3 regions of the Sodalis sp. RH24 genome follow, and region 2 is predicted to be linked to each of the others. Evidence: predicted binding sites of a transcription regulator. Region 2 holds the regulator's gene; each other region holds the start of a gene.
What was found. The regulator Fur, encoded in region 2, represses iron uptake genes when iron is present. The targets are predictions, from matches to a motif close to ATAATAATGAGAACNACTATCAA.
Positions count from the first base shown of each region.

Region 1: ACL2XG_RS01060 (TonB-dependent siderophore receptor) is a predicted target of Fur. The motif match lies at 1,947-1,969, and genes of this name have one in related genera.
Region 3: efeU (iron uptake transporter permease EfeU) is a predicted target of Fur. The motif match lies at 2,718-2,740, and genes of this name have one in related genera.

Region 1 covers NZ_CP178729.1:238,499-244,091, reverse strand. The annotation lists gene ACL2XG_RS01060 (TonB-dependent siderophore receptor) at 1-1,901, opposite strand, end outside; gene ACL2XG_RS01055 (YncE family protein) at 2,265-3,344, opposite strand; gene ACL2XG_RS01050 (DMT family transporter) at 3,698-4,585, opposite strand; gene ACL2XG_RS01045 (amidase) at 4,591-5,593, opposite strand, start outside.
Region 2 covers NZ_CP178729.1:2,027,677-2,033,269, reverse strand. The annotation lists gene alsA (D-allose ABC transporter ATP-binding protein AlsA) at 1-704, opposite strand, end outside; gene alsB (D-allose transporter substrate-binding protein) at 762-1,697, opposite strand; gene alsR (transcriptional repressor AlsR) at 1,719-2,606, opposite strand; gene fur (ferric iron uptake transcriptional regulator) at 3,169-3,639, opposite strand; gene fldA (flavodoxin FldA) at 3,995-4,510, opposite strand; gene ybfE (LexA regulated protein) at 4,689-4,988, opposite strand; gene ACL2XG_RS09345 (alpha/beta fold hydrolase) at 5,196-5,593, opposite strand, start outside.
Region 3 covers NZ_CP178729.1:5,379,939-5,385,531, forward strand. The annotation lists gene rsuA (16S rRNA pseudouridine(516) synthase RsuA) at 1-100, shown strand, start outside; gene ACL2XG_RS24460 (Bcr/CflA family multidrug efflux MFS transporter) at 171-1,376, shown strand; gene efeU (iron uptake transporter permease EfeU) at 2,796-3,626, shown strand; gene efeO (iron uptake system protein EfeO) at 3,664-4,803, shown strand; gene efeB (iron uptake transporter deferrochelatase/peroxidase subunit) at 4,817-5,593, shown strand, end outside.

The sequences.
Region 1 (5,593 bases), 1.8 Mb from region 2:
ACCTGCCAGTCCAGCAGGGTATTGATGGTGTATTTGGGAATCACTGATAGCGGATTGCCGGTTTCCTTATTCTCGGAGGTGATCATATAAGTGGCATTGGTACGCCAGTTCAGCGTATCGGGCAGCACCGGTATCGCCAGATTAGCCTCCAGCCCTTCCACCAGCGCCTTGCCGCCATTTTCCCAGCGCAGGATATTGCCGCCGTCCGACGCGGTGCCGATAACATCGGTGCCGGCCACGATTTTATTACGGTAATCGTTACGGAAATAAGTGATGCCGGCGTCATAGCCGTTGGCAGTAAATTCCAGGCCGATCTCTTTGTTGATACTGATTTCCGGGTTTAAGTCATCGTTGCCGAGCAGGTAGCAGGCGCCGGTGGCGACCCCCGCCGGGCAGCCGTTGCCATTGGTGCGCAATAAATACCCTTCGCTTGATTGATACAGATTAGGCGCCTTAAACACCCGGGCGATGCCCGCTTTGAGCTTGAAAAAATCGCCGAGCTCCTGGGACATATTCAGGCTGGGGCTCCAATTGGCGCCGAACTTGCTGTGATAATCGAAACGCAGCCCGGGGATAAGATCGGTGCCTGGCAGGGCTTCGATATTATCTTCAAAATAGAGCGCGCTTAATTCCGCGCTATTTTTACTGCTGCGCAGCGCGGGATTGCCCGATACACCGCCGATGTTCGCATTGGTCTGGCTGGTGGCATGCATCGATGCCGGGTCGTTCAGCTCTTCGCGGTTCCATTCGGCGCCAAGGGTAGCGGTTTGATCCACCCATAACTTCAGCGGGATATTCAGCTCCGTATTGGCTTTGTAGTTCTCCAGCCGGCTGGTGGAGAAGGTGTCGCTATTGATCATGCCTTCTACGCGTCCCGTCGACCCCTCCATCAGGCGCGTATTATTGGTTTTTTCATAATAGAAGCCGGTGCGGGACTGGCCCCAGTCCCAGACGCCGTTATGGGTCACGCCATAATTCTGGCGGTACATGCGGTTGGTTTCCTCGCCATACAGCGTCGGCACCAGGCTGCTGACGTTACCATTGCTGTACTGGGTATCGCCGGTGTAGATATTGCCCTGGCGGCTGTAGCCGTATTCGAAGTCCATGCTTTGCCGGGGATCGATTTTCCATGATAGCAGCGTGTTGATGTCCTTGTTGCGCACCCCTTCGCGGCCGGCGGCATAGGAGCCATTTTGCTGGGTATTGATATCGGGGCTGTCGGCGTCGGTTTTATTGATATTGCCGTACAATCGCATGGTCAGCACATCGTCGATCAGCGGACCGCTCAGGCTGAAATTGGCCCGTTTGGTGGCGCCTTCCTTATCATCCTCCGGCTGGTTGGTATACAGGGATAACGACCCGTGCCAATCGTTGGTCGGCCGCTTGGTGATAATATTCACCACGCCGCCCGCAGCGCCGGAACCGTAGCGCGCGGCCGCAGGCCCTCTCAACACTTCGATCCGCTCGACCATCTCCACCGGCACCCAGTTAGTATCGCCGCGGGTATCGCGCTCCCCGCGCCAGCTGTAGCGCACCGCATTACGCGACGTGACCGGTTTGCCGTCTATCAGGATCAGCGTATTTTCCGGCCCCATGCCGCGGATATCGATTTGGCGGTTGTTGCCGCGGCTGCCCGAGGCGCTGTTGCCGGTCAAGTTGACGCCGGGCATTTTGCGGATGATATCCGACAGGTCATTTACCGGCGGTTCTTTTTTAATGTCGTCCGCGGTAATAATGGATACGCCGGGCTGCTGTTTCAGCTCCTCTTCGGCCGTGGCCTTGACGACCATCACGTCCTCGCTGTCGGTTTCCCCCGTCGTTTCGGCGCCGGCGCCGCTGCTGAAAATGGCGGTGAATAAAATGGCGAGCGGTCCCATAGTGAAATTTTTAGTTACACACATTTATTATGATCCTATTGCAATTTATATTTTCCCAAGAGAATACGAATAGTAATAAGAATCGTTATCATTGTATATGAATGCGGGAATTCTTCACATTTTCTCCTTAATGTGAAGAACGGTGGTTTTCTGAGCATACCAGTGCGTGAGCCAGGCGCGCTTTCTGCGACGTCTTGAATGGGGAATGCAAAGCCGGTTGTTGGAGAATATCAGCAGTAATCGGGTAAGCGCCCAGAGCCTGCCACCGCCGTTGGGCAACCCGCAGCGGAAATGCCCCGCTTGCGCCGTGCCTCCGGCACGTCCAGTTCCGGGGCGGGCGGCATATCGGAAAGGGTCAGGCAGGACGCCGTCGCGCCCTGCCGGATATTACTGCAGCGCGATACGCATCACGTCATCCGGGCTGGTGGCTTCCTGCTGGCGGCTGGAAGCCTGCTTTACGCTGACATAAAGCGTTTGGCCGTCGGGCGACAGGGCCAGGCTATTCGGGTGCACCGGGGTAGCGATGGTGCGCAGCACGTTATAGGTCTTGGCGTCGATCACGCTCACCTGCCCCGCCTGGCGGTGGGTTACATAGACTTCGTTGCGCGCCGGGTTAAACAGCACCGCCAGCGATGCCGGCACGCCGATTTTCGCCAGGATATTACCGTTGCGGGTATCCGCCACCAGCACCTGCGGCTGTTTGGAATCGGTGATAAACGCGCGGTGCGTCGCCGGGTCCAGGCTGAGGTTGAGGAAAAAGTGTTCCGTCGCGGTTTCATCGAGCTTTTTGCGCAGCACCACGTTGTTGGTGACGGTGTCGATGGACAGCAGTTCGTTGTCGGCATTGGTCACGTACAGGCGTTTTGCCGCCGCGTCCAGCGCCAGCCCGGTGCCCATTTTGCCGATATCGTCCAGGGTGGCGCGCAGGGTCAGGGTAGCGCCGTCCACCACCCATATCACGCTGGACTCACCCAGTCCGGCGATATAAAGGGTATTGGTCTCCTGGTCCACCACCAGCTCACGCGGCGCCAGCGGTTTGACGGTGTCAGAACGCTGGCGCCCATCCAGCACCAGCCGGCCTGTTACCGCGCCGGTTTTGGCGTCGATGGCGGTGACGGCGCCGTCGACGGTGTTGCCGAAGTATAGGGTATCGGTCTTGGTATTGATGGCGGCGCCGAAGGGTTTGATATCGTTGTGGATAATCTGGGTGATATCAAGCGTGGCGGGGTCGAGGCGATATACCACCCCGCCTTTGTCCAGCTTGCGGCTTTGCGAGGTGGCCAGGTAAAGCGCGTCGCCTTGCGTGCTGTACGCCATCTCGTAAGCGCCTTTGCCGACGGGTTTGCGCAGCGGCTCCTGTGCCGCCCAGGCCTCCTGGGCCAGGGTAAACAACAGCGCGCCAGCCAGCAGCAGCGCATACGCCGCGCGTGGCCCCGGCCGTCCGCCGGTGGTCGTTATCACGTCCATACTATCTCCATTTCAATGAATTGAGGTTGCCGCCGGGCCAGCGCCAGGCAGCTAAAAGGGGTTTCACATTGCATCAAGAAGCAGCAAGAGCCGGAACGTCATGGCGTCCCGATCTTTATATGAGAATAATAATCATTATTTTTTGAAAAGCACAATGATTTTACCAACCCAATCAGGTGTTTCGTAACGCATTCTGACACCGCAAATGAATGTCACCCGACGCTAAACCGGGCCGTGGCCGCACCCCTTTTATCGCTACCGTCTGCTTTAGCGGCCGGCTTCATTTCACCGTCGGGCGGCCCTGTACGGCGGTGGAAGCCGCGCGGTTCGGCGGTATTCAGCCGGAGATTTTTTTAACGCCGGCGACGTTCCGCGGATATGGGGATTCCTCGGCCGTATCGTCCCGGATTCATCACCGCGATGAAAATGCTGCCGACAACCAGTACGGCGCCCAGCAGCTTGCCCTGATCCAGTTTTTCGCCCAGTATCGCCGCCCCCAACAACACCGCCAGCGCCGGGCTGAGTAGCGACCAGGGAAGGATTTGGTTTACCGGATACTTTTTCAATAACCAGTACCAGAGCGAATAGGATATCAGCGACGAACCCAGCGCGCTGTAGATTATCCCAAGCCAACCCCGCCAGCCCGCCGCCAGGAACAGCGTCAATTGGTGATGCTCCGTTAGGAAGGAACAAAGTGAAACCAGGGGAATGGCAAAAAGCGACAGCCAGCCGGTCATCGCCAGCGGCGGGATCGGCGGCGATCGCTTAATCACAATAGTGGTCACGGCCCATCCGCCGGCGCTTAACAGCAGCAAAGCCGGCCCATGCCATGAATTCAGCGCGGGGCTGCCGGAGAGCACCACCACGCCCGCCACAGCGCCGCAAACACCGATTATCTGCCGCAATGTGAGCCTTTCCTTCAGCCATACCGCCGCCAGCGCCATCGCCATCGGGGTCCCCATCTGTACCAGCACGGCCGCGCTGCCGGCATCGGTATAGCGCATACCGAGCAGCAGCAGTGAAAAGTGAACAAAACCAAAGGTAAATGCCAATAAACACAGTAGCGGGACCTGTTGCCACCGTATTGGATTGAACGGCACCAGTACTGCCGCCACAATCATAAAGCGAACCAACAACATCAGCAGAGGCGGCAGTTCCATCAGGCCGAATTTCATGGCGATCACGTTGAAGGCCCAGCCCGATGCTACCACCAGCAGAATCAGCACATCCTGGAACAGCAGTTTTTTCAACGGTTGACCATAACCGGCGTGCGCCGGTGGTAGTCGCTTTCCCGCTGGAAACAGGCGGCGATGCCCATCAGTCGCTGTTCGCCGCCATCCGGGCCAATCAGCTGCATGCCGATGGGTAAACCCGCACTGTCAAAACCGGCGGGAAGGTTCAGGGCGGGCAGCGCGGCCAGGCTGGCAAGCGCGTTAAAGCGCATATTGCCGGTGAGCACGCTCTCCTCATCATCGCCGATGCGTACCTGCGTCTGGCCTTTCAACGGCGCGGTAAACGGCAGCGTGGGTGCCAGTATCACGTCCACTTGGTTGAATTTTTCCACCATTTGCTGTCGTAATGCGGTGCGATAGCGCTGCGCCTGCAAATACTCCACCGCGCTGATGCCCAGGCCGGCCTGCAACAGCAGGCGGACATCTTCCCCGTACTCCCCGGCCCGGTCCGCCAGCCACGGTGCATGCAGCGCGGCCGGCTCGGCCAGATTGATTAACACCAGGGCATTAACCGCCTGCTCCAGTCCGCTGAACGACAGGGTTTCGCAGCGGCCCCCGGCAGCGCGGAACCAGTCCGTCAAATCATGATAGGCGCGCGCCACGTCCGGCTGTACTTTCTCGCTATACTCCCCCAGCAGGCCAATGCGCAGGCCGTGCAGATCGGGTAAGGCGGCGGGTACGGTATCGCCGGTCAGCGCACTGAACATCAGCGCGCAGTCTTCGGCATAGCCGGCCAGCGGCCCGACGGTGTCGAGACTGGCGGCCAGCGGGAAAATACCGTCGGTGGCGATCCGTCCCACGCCCGGGCGCAACCCGGTTACGCCATTCATGGCGGCGGGCAGCCGGATGGACCCGCCGGTATCGGTGCCCAGCGCGCCCAGCGCGCTGCGCACCGCCGCCGCCACGCCCGATCCACCGCTTGAGCCGGCTGGTATGCGGTTGCCATCCCAGGCGTTGCCGCTGGGGCCGTAATGGGGATTATCCGTCGTGCCGCCCCAGGCGAATTCATGCATATTG
Region 2 (5,593 bases):
TCGTTGGTCACCTGTCCCATCTGCCCGGACGCGACGCTGCTGCCGTCCTTTAGCACCGTATAGCGGTTGCAGATGCGGCGTATTTCGTTAAGCTTATGCGAAATATAGACAATCGCCGTGCCGTCCTGGCGCAGCTGGTTCATGATCAGGAACAGGTAATCCACTTCGTTATAGGTCAGGGAAGAGGTCGGCTCGTCCATGATGATCACCCTGGCGTCCAGCATCAGGGTCTTGGCGATTTCCAGCATTTGCTTTTGGCTGATGGACAGGTTGCCGACCTTCTCGTCAAGCCGTATTTTCAGCCCCACGCGCAGCAGCATAATAGCCGCTTTGGTACGCATGTCGTGCCAGTCCACCACGTTTACGCCGAACACTTTTTTTACCGGCAGACGACCGATAAATAAATTCTCCAACACGGTTAATTCATCGATAACGCTTAATTCCTGGTAAATTATTCCAATGCCCAATCTGGCAGCGACTTTATGATCAAGCTTCGCGTACTCAACATTATTAATTATTATTTTCCCCGCAGTCGGTTCGTAAATACCGGAAAGTATTTTCATCAAGGTTGATTTGCCGGCGCCGTTTTCACCTAATAAAGCATGTATCTCATTAGGGTATATTTCCAGGTCAACTGATTGCAACGCCTGGACGGGACCAAAGGATTTGGCGATCCCCTCCATTTTAATATATGGAGTGCTCATATTACTCTCCGGATTAATGACAAGACGGCGGGAATAGGCGGTCTTGCGGCACCTGGACTATTTGGTGACTAATATAGAATCGACGGTTTCAATTTTCGGCTGGGCATCAAGCGCAATCAGCTTGCCCGCTTTCACCGTATTCACCAGGATGGCCAGGCCGTTGGCGCCGATTTCCGCCGGATTCTGGGCCACGGTGGCGGTCATCATGCCCTGGGCGACCATCTTGCGCGCCTCGGGAATACCGTCGGTGCCGACCACCAGGATCTTGCCGGTCTGTCCCGCGTTGGCCACCGCCTGCGCCACGCCCATCGCCATGGTATCGTTGGCGCAATAGAAGGCCTTCAGCTGGGGATGACGTTGCAGCACATTGGTCGCCACGTCCAGGGCCTTGATGCGATCCCAATCCGCCGGCTGGCTGGCCACCAGCTTGATATGGCTGTTGGCCTTGAACTCCGCGGTCGCGCCGTTGCGCCGCGCCTCGCCCGAGGCGTTGCCGGCCTTGCCTTCGATAATGGCCACTTCGCCGCCCTGGGCGCCCAAGCTATCGATAATAAATTTGGCGCCTTTCGCGCCGACCGCGACATTATCGGTGGTGATAAAGGCTTCGACGTTGCCCTTGGCCTTGGCCAGGCTGGCTAAATCGATTTTTTCGTCGAGGTTAACCAGGTGAATCCCTTTCTGATAAGCCTTGGCGACGGGAATCACCAGATTCACCGCCGATAAAGGCGCAAAGGCGATGCCTTTATAATTCTTATTGGTTAAATCCTCGAATAATTGTAATTGCGATTGGAAGTCGCCTTCCGACGGTGACGCGAATATATCCACCGTCACGCCGAGATCCTGGGCCTTTTTCTCAATGCCTTGTTTCATCTCTACCCAGAAAGGGTTGGATAATGTTTTAAGAACAACGGCGTAATCGGCTGCCGCGTGGACCACGGTGGACAACATCAGTCCACAGGCGGCGCCACCGGCCAATTTAAGAAATTTATTCATTATTCTATCTCCAAAAGAGAATTATTTATAATCACGCTTCAGGTACTTGGTAATGGAACTCGTTTTTTCCAGGTTTTTATTCGCCAGCTCGATATCCTGCCGCGCTACCGAGACATAAAACGCATCCAGCAGCGTAAGCTGCAAAATACGGGCCGAAGCGTTTCTGCCTAATAACGGCGTTTCCGGCGCCGGTGAACAAATATTAAAATCAGCCAGCTGGGCTATGGGGGAATTGCTGCTATGGGTAATACAAATGATCTTGGCCCCATTATCCTTGGCAATCGACACCACCCGTTTCAGATCGCTGGTGCGGCCCGAATGGGATACCACCAACGCCACATCGCCCGGTTGCAACAGGGAGGCCGACATCATCATCAAATGCGCGTCCAGGTAGGCATTGCAACGCAAGCCGATTTTCAGGAATTTATGCTGCACGTCCGCGCAAATGGAATTAGAGCCGCCGACGCCGTACAGCTCGCGCTGATGGCCGGCAAAAAAGCATTGGGCCGCCTGCTGGATGACGTTGGCGTCGACTATCGCCTGGCCTTCGACAATGGTGCGTACGGTCAGGTTAAACACTTTGTTGACCACATCCTCCGGGCTGTCGGTGGGCGAGAGTTCGGCGGTGATATCATGGTCGGCATGATCGAAATACTCGACGATGGCGCTGCGCAGCTGGCGAAAGCCGCTGAAACCGAGAATTTTCGACACCTTGACAATCATGGCTTCCGACAGGCCCAGACTCAGGGCCACCTCTTTGATCCCCGAGACGTCGGTGAGGTTGCCGGGAGATAAAAACCACTCCACTATCCGGCTTTCGTTTTCAGTCATGCCTTCTTGTTTAATACGAATATAAGGAGCAATGCCTATGCCGCGCGGCATATCGTTTTGCAGTTCCGCATCATTCATCTGGACTATCTCTGGTGATTAACATTGCCTGTCACTATATCACCATGGCGAAAGTTTAAAATCTGCTGCGAACTTCACGTTTTTTATTAATTTATAAATTAACTTTTTGTGTAAAAATCGAGTCATCGATCCGGGTTAATTTCAGGAAGGTATTTTTGGCTATATTAATTCAATAAAATCATATAATTAAAATGTATCTTTTGTTGTCGCTTACTGCTGACAGCGAAAAATAGCTTTATCATCAGATTCACAGAATAATTTACCCGGTGAAAAAATCGCAATAAAAACGCTGTCGTTTCAATGGATTACGCAAATTAGCCCAAAATAGCGTCCCAGGGCCTCTATTTATTCTTTATTTATTTTTATTTTCTGTGAAGTTTTCTGGAGTTTGCCGGCGGTGAGCACGGCGGTGATTGGCGGATACGACGCTTGTCGACGCGCTTCGGGAAGGAAACGTTACCAGGGAAGGGGACGGGCGGCGTTTAGCCTCATTGAAAAAATCGTTGCAGGGTGAGAAAGCGGCGCGATAACAGCCGCTTTGGAGAAACGGACCGCGCCGCGGTTATTCTTTTACGCCGTTGAGCATATCGGCGTGATCGTGCAGCGTTTCGTCTTCGCGGCAGTTGCCGATTTCACAATGCCCATACAGATATAAGCTATGGTTGGTCAGCTTGATATTGTGCCTTTTGGCAATATCACGCTGGCGCGCTTCGATGAACTCGTCGCGAAATTCGATAACCTTGCCGCAGTCCAGACAGATCAGGTGGTCATGATGATACTGTTGCGTCAGTTCAAAAACGGATTTGCCGCCTTCAAAATTGTGGCGGGTTACGATACCGGCGTCGTCAAATTGGTTTAGCACGCGATATACCGTGGCCAGGCCGATTTCCTCACCCATATCGATCAGTTTTTTGTACAGATCTTCCGCACTGACGTGATGGCATTCCGGATCTTGCAACACTTCCAGAATCTTCAGTCTGGGAAGGGTGACTTTCAGGCCGGCCTTCTTCAATGCAATATTATTGTCAGTCATGCGGGTTTAGTCCTGTTACTTTGATAATCTGATTGTAGGCTAACTTAGCCTATAACATCGGTCGGCCCGAAAAATGTGACGCCGTCTCATTATAAGACTGCCTGTCCAAAATGAAAACCGCGCCTTGTTAACAACTATAGCCCGTTTCAGGGGGCGAATTCTGCAACATTTTGCTAAAAAGGGTGGAACCGCTGCGCTATTGTACCGCGTTGTGGATAAAAGTTAAAAACTTGTATCTATTAATTTGAAAGGATTTAGTTATCAGTGAGGTTGGCGGCGCCGTCCCGACGCCATGACGGCAACCGATTCTCTTGCCGGGCGCCGTCGCGACGGCACCCTCCCGCACGGCTTGACTTTAGCTGAGCTGCAATTCAGCGCTGATTTGCTTCACCCAGCCGTCCACGCGTTCATTGGTCAGCTCGGGCTGGCGGTCTTCGTCAATGGCCAGGCCGATGAAGTGATTGTCGTCCGCCAGTCCTTTCGACGCTTCGAAATGATAGCCGGCGGTGGGCCAGTGACCGACGATGGTCGCGCCGTTGGGCTCGATAATGTCGCGAATGGTGCCCATGGCGTCACAGAAATATTCGGCGTAATCCTCCTGATCGCCACAGCCGAACAGCGCCACTTTTTTGCCGGAGAAATCTATTTCTTCCAGGGTGGGGAAAAAATCATCCCAGTCACATTGCGCTTCGCCGTAGTACCAGGTCGGGATGCCGAGCAGCAGGGTGTCGAACCGCGCCAGGTCTTCTTTACTGCTTTTGGCAATGTCATGAACTTCGGCAACATCCGCACCCAGTTGCTTCTGAATCATTTTGGCAATATTTTCGGTATTGCCGGTGTCACTGCCAAAAAAAATGCCTACAGTTGCCATGAATTTGAAAACCTCTTAAATATTATGGATATGTTCCGTAACAGAATCAGCGATGCTCTGCGGCAATCATAGCAGACCCTTATGCGGGGAGAAACTCGCCGGCCGGGTTTTGTCGCAAATTTGCCCCGTTCGCGGCCTTGGGCCCTGGACGGGATGGCGCTTTACCGGGCCGGCAAGTTTACTCCGGATGCGGATCCGCGCCTTGCTGCCGTTCAAGCTCGGCCAGTAAAATCAATTCGATCAGCTCGCTGCGCGACAGGTTTTGCCGGTAGGCCAGCTCATTTAACGCATCCACCGCCTCGGCGTTGATTTTCAGCTCCACCCGGCGCAGGCCGCGCTTTTTATCCCGGCGCAGCTGGTTACGCTTGTTGATGCGCAACTGCTCATCGCGGGACAGGGGGTTGGTCTTCGGTCTTCCCGGGCGCCGCTCATCGATAAATAAATCCAGGGTGGTGCGGTCCGTTTGTTCTTTTGCCATAGGTCATGAAGGGATTGTGCATCAAGAAGCAGGCGGGCAAACCCCGTCCGGCGGCGTGGCTGGCTACGCCGCCGGACGCGCATCGCCCGTAACGTTATGTTTTATGTACGCCGGGGCTGCCATAAAACACAGCGGGCCATGTTACCCCAGCCCGGTAGCAAACGACAATATTAAACTCGCCGGCGCTAATCCCGGCGGCGGCCCGGCCTATTCTTCCAGGAAACGGGCCAGGGCGCGCATGAGCGCCGCGGGTTTTTCCGCATGAACCCAATGACCGGCGCCGGCGACCACATGCGCCCGCGCCCGGGGGAACTGGCGTTGGATCGCCTGGCGGTAACCGTCGTCCAGATAGGGCGATTTTTCACCGCGGATAAACAGCACCGGCCCTAGCCAGGGCGCCGACTCCCGCCAGCCGATAAGCGCCGGATAGTTATCCCACAGCGCCTCGACGTTAAACCGCCACCGGCCCTGGTGAAAGGATTTCAGCAAAAACTGGATGGTTTCCTCATCAAGGGCGTCATGGCGCATGAGCGCCGCCGCCTCCGTGCGCTGTGTGACGCCCGCCGCCTCGACGCGCCTGAGCGCGGCGAAGACGTTGTCATGGT
Region 3 (5,593 bases), 2.1 Mb from region 2:
TGTCGGCGCCATCGTGCTGGATGCGGATCTGGAACCCGGCCAATACCGCGCGCTGACCGCCGATGAAATCGCCGGCATAGGCGCGCCGGCACGTCCGTGACAACGACGGCGGGCGGTGCGTCCGCCGGCCGTGCAGGATTGATAAAGGCATGAACGAGGAGTCGTACAACGTGCAAGCAGACCGGACATCCCATATCGGTTTAATCGTCATCCTGGGTTTATTGTCGATGCTGATGCCATTGGCTATCGATATGTATTTGCCGGCCATGCCGCTGATTGCCTCGGAGTTCGGCGTCGGCGCGGGGAGCGTGCAGATGACCCTGAGCGCCTATGTGCTGGGGTTTTCCATCGGCCAGCTGTTTTACGGGCCGTTGGCCGATAGCCTGGGCCGTAAGCCGGTGATTCTGTTCGGCACGTTCTTTTTTGCCGTCGCCGCCGCGGCTTGCGCGCTGTCGCAATCGGTGGAGCAGCTGATCAATATGCGTTTCTTGCATGGTCTGTCCGCCGCCGCCGCGAGCGTGGTGATCAATGCGCTGATGCGCGATATGTTCACCAAGGATGATTTTTCACGCATGATGTCGTTTGTGGTGCTGGTGATGACGGTGGCGCCGCTGCTGGCTCCCATCATCGGCGGCGTGCTGCTGGTGGTGTTTAACTGGCATGCCATTTTCTGGATCATGAGCCTGACGGCGCTGGTGGCCACCGTGCTGGTGATGCTGTATATCCGGGAAACGCTGCCCAGGGAGCGGCGGCAAAAGTTTAATCTGCGCACCACCATCGGCAACTTCGGCGCGTTATTTCGCCATAAGCGGGTGTTCAGCTATATGCTGGCCAGCGGTTTTTCCTTTGCCGGGATGTTTTCGTTCCTGAGCGCCGGGCCGTTTGTCTATATCAATCTTAACGGCGTTTCGCCGCAGAATTTCGGTTATTATTTTGCCCTTAACGTCTTGTTTTTGTTTATCATGACGCTTATCAACAGCCGGAGCGTGAGGCATTTCGGGGCGCAGAAGATGTTCCGTTTCGGGTTGTTTATCCAGTTGCTGATGGGTATCTGGCTGTTGATCGTCTGCGGCATGAACCTGGGGTTCTGGCCGCTGGTTATCGGCGTGGCGGTGTTTGTCGGCTGCGTGGCGATGGTGACGTCCAACGGCATGGCCGTGATCCTGGATGATTTTCCGCATATGGCCGGTACCGCCTCGTCGCTGGCGGGAACGCTGCGGTTCGGCGTGGGCGCGGTAATCGGCGCGTTGTTGTCGCTGGCGACGTTTTCCAGCGCCTGGCCGATGGTATTGTCCATGGCGTTTTGCACCATCAGCGCGATGTTGTGTTATCTGTATGCCAGCCGTCCGCGGCGGGCGGCGCGTACCGCGTCATAGCGTTCTCTTTTTCACACGCCGGGCGTTGGCACGTTCTCCCTTTTACACGTCTTGTGTAGGTTTGGCGATCGCCGTCCTGGCAATATTCGGCTGCCGTGAAGATAAATGTCGCCACGGCGAGGGTTTTGCCTGCTTTGCGTTAGCGTGCGTCAGGGCTTATGTCGCCTCGGCGAAGGTTTCGCTTGCCGTGCGTTCGGCGGTTATATGGAATGCCGGGTGCCGGCAAGCGACAAAGAGGCCGTAGCGCGACGGCCTCCTTGACCTCCGCGCGCCCGGCAGGTCGCGCGTCGCTGCGCGATGCCTTCCGCCGCCCATGTCCCCGTGATGCACCGGCCCGTTATGCGCTCCCGGCGCAACGGGCCTTTCGCCGCTCCCGGCGGCTCATGCCGGGGGCACAGCCGCCGTCAGCGCGCTTTATGCCGGGACCTATGTCGCGGCCAGCGCTGTGATGTATAGGGCATCGGCGCCGCTGTGGGTTTAGTGGAAGGTGGTACAGCAGACAGAGAAGCGGCTAATCATTGCGCAATGCAAAAAGCACCGCGACAGGTCAGTCATACATGCAAATATACATGCAGTCGGCAGCGGGTAATTATCAGTCATACATCATGCGATGCAGCCAACATTTACACCGTCAGCAGTCATACGGCCAGCGTCTCATACCGCCGGAAATTATGGTCAGACAACCACGTAGCCGGGCATAAACCCGCCACAGTGAGAGTAGGTAGCTGGCCGCAAATCTTAGCTAAACTAAGCCAAGCTAATTTAAGTTAACCCAAAATTAATACCGATATTTTTCCCGGTACGTGCATATTACTTACTACCAAAAAACGCTATTTTACTCACAGACGATGGTGTTGACGTGGTGCCGGCATAGAGTGCGCCGGCAGCGCGCATCCCGGCTGGATGAGCCGCCGGGAGCGGCGAAAGCTAAGGGCCGCGCCGGGAGCGCGTCCCGTGCGGTCCCAAAGCCGGGATGGGTGATGCCGGGAACCGCGCAGCGGCGCACGATCTGCCGGACGCGCGGAGGTCAAGGAGGCCGTCGCGCTACGGCCTCTTTGTCGCTTGCCGGCACCCGGCAATACAGATAACAACCTCACGCACGGCAAGCGAAACCTTCGCCGAGGCGACATAAACCCTGCCACAAGGCAAGCCAAGACACAGTAAGCGAAACCCGCGCCGAGGCGACATAAACCCTGCCACAAGGCAAACCAAGACACAGCAAACAAAACCCTCACCGAGACCACTTAACCCCTGACGCCCCCTTTACCTTTTATTTATCCTGAAACCTTTTGTAGCGCATCGGTTACAAATAGTCGCAAATCTGCGCTTGTGTTTCTTTTCCTCGTAATGATAATCAATATCGTTTTAATTGACGTTTCTTTACTTTTTCTCGCCCCCAAAAGCATCGAGGTGATGGGTATGTTTGTGCCTTTTCTGATTATGCTGCGTGAGGGTCTCGAGGCGGCGCTGATCGTGAGCCTTATCGCCGGCTATCTGAAAAAGACCGGCCGCGGCCGCTGGCTAAAAGCGGTGTGGGTGGGCGTGCTAAGCGCGGCGCTGTTGTGCCTGGCGGTGGGTGTCGTCATTAACGAAACCACCGGCGAATTTCCGCAAAAGCAACAGGAACTGTTCGAGGGCATCGTGGCGGTGCTGGCGGTCCTCATCCTGACCTGGATGGTGTTCTGGATGCGCAAGATGTCCCGTTCGATTAAAGCCCAGCTGGAAAGCGCCGTCGATCAGGCGCTCAGCAATGCCCGCGGGCAGGGCTGGGCGCTGGTGGGCATGGTGTTTTTTGCCGTGGCCCGCGAGGGGTTGGAATCGGTGTTTTTTTTGCTGGCGGCGTTTCAGCAGGACGTGGGCATCGAGGCTCCCATCGGCGCGGTGTTGGGATTGGCCTGCGCCATCGTCTTGGGGATGCTGATGTATTACGGCGGCATCCGCCTGCGCATGGAGAAGTTTTTCAAATGGACCAGCCTGTTTATTCTGTTTGTGGCCGCGGGGCTGGCGGCCGGGGCAATTCGCGCTTTCCACGAAGCGGGATTATGGAATGGTTTCCAGGCAATCGCATTTGATTTCAGCGCCACCCTGTCCACCCAATCGTTGTTCGGCACCTTGCTTGAGGGGCTGCTGGGTTATCAGGAAGCGCCCACCGTCAGTGAAGTGGCCGTGTATTTGTTATACCTGGTGCCGGCCCTGGTGATGTTTTTCCTGCCTGCGCGGGGCAACCGGACGACACGTGTCGCCGGATAAAATCCATTAAATTGTTCCACTATTCAGGGTAAAAAAAATGTCCAATATGCAACGCTTCCGTCGCCGCATTCTTCCTGCCGCCTTACTGGTGGCGCCGGTGCTGTCGGCATGGGGCTGGCCCGCGCTGGCGGCCGATATTCCCCAGGTCAAGATTACCGTTAACGATAAGCAGTGCGATCCGATGGCGCTGACCGTTAAACCGGGCAAAACGCAGTTTATTATTCATAACGCCAGCCAGAAAGGGCTGGAGTGGGAAATCCTCAAGGGCGTGATGGTGGTCGAGGAGCGCGAGAACGTGGCGCCGGGCTTTACCCAGAAGATGACCGCCACCCTGGAGCCGGGGGAATACGATATGACCTGCGGCCTGCTGAGCAATCCGAAGGGCAAGCTGACGGTTTCGGCGGACGGCGGCGCGGGCGCGGCGAAACCGGATGCCATGGCGCTGGTGGGGCCGATTGCCGATTATAAAGTCTATGTGCTGCAACAGGTCGGCGAGCTTGTCTCCCATACCAAGACCTTTACCGATGCGGTGAAGAAAGGCGATCTGGCCACCGCGCAGAAGCTGTTTGCCCCCACCCGCGTGTATTACGAGCGTATCGAGCCTATCGCCGAACTGTTCTCGGATCTGGACGGCAGTATTGATGCCCGCGAAGATGATTTCGAGCAGAAATCCGCCGACCCGAAATTCACCGGTTTCCACCGGCTGGAAAAAATCCTCTTCAGCGATAAAACCACGGCCGGCACCGCCCCGTTTGCCGATCAATTGTATAAAGATACCCAGGATCTGCAAAAACGCATCGGCGACCTGACCTTCCCGCCGAGTAAAGTGGTCGGCGGCGCCGCCGGACTGATTGAGGAAGTGGCCTCCAGTAAGATCAGCGGCGAGGAAGACCGTTACAGCCGTACCGATCTTTCCGATTTCCAGGCCAATATCGACGGATCGCAAAAAATCGTCAACCTGCTGCGCCCGCTGCTGCAAAAAGCCGATGCGCCGCTGCTGGCGAAAATTGACGGTAACTTTGCCAAGGTGGATAACGTCCTGATGAAATACCGTAATAAAGACGGCTTTGCGTCTTATGACAAGCTGACCGATGCCGATCGCACCGCGCTCAAAGGCCCGATCACCGCCCTGGCGGAAGATCTGGCGCTGCTGCGCGGCGTGCTGGGGCTGGAGTAGGGTTGAGCGCCTTATGAGTGCTGATAAAGATAAAAACAGCGGTAAGGCGGCGTCGCCATCACGGCGCCGCTGGCTGAAGGGGCTTGGCGCCCTCGGCGGCGCCCTGGCGTTGCGCAGCGCGGCGGCGGCGCCGGCTCCTGCTCCCGATGAGCATTCCCCCGGCACCTTGTCACCCGACGAGCGCTGGCAGCGCCAGCCGTTTTACGGACCCCGGCAGGCCGGCATCACCACGCCGCAGCAGGCGGCCATGATGCTGGTGGCGTTTGACGTGCTGGCCGGGGATAAGGACGATCTGCGGCGGTTGTTTCGCGTGCTGACCGAGAGGATTGCATTTTTAACCACCGGCGGGCAGGCGCCGGCGGTGGATGATAAATTGCCGCCGATGGACTCCGGCATTCTGGGCGAACATATCGCCCCGGATAACCTGACCATCACGGTGGCGGTGGGCGACTCGTTGTTTGACGATCGTTTCGGCCTCGCCGCGCTGAAACCCCGGCGGCTGCAAAAGATGACGCGTTTTGCCAACGATGCGCTGGACGCTGATTTATGCCATGGCGATCTGCTGTTGCAAATTTGCGCCAACGGCAGCGACACGGTGATTCATGCGCTGCGGGATATCATTAAACATACCCCGGATCTGCTGAGCGTGCGCTGGAAGCGCGAAGGCTTTATTTCCGCCAGCGCGGCGCGCAGCCGGGGCAAGGAGACACCGATTAATTTGCTGGGCTTCAAGGACGGCACCGGCAATCCGGATACCCGCGACCCCGGCCTGATGGATCGGGTGATCTGG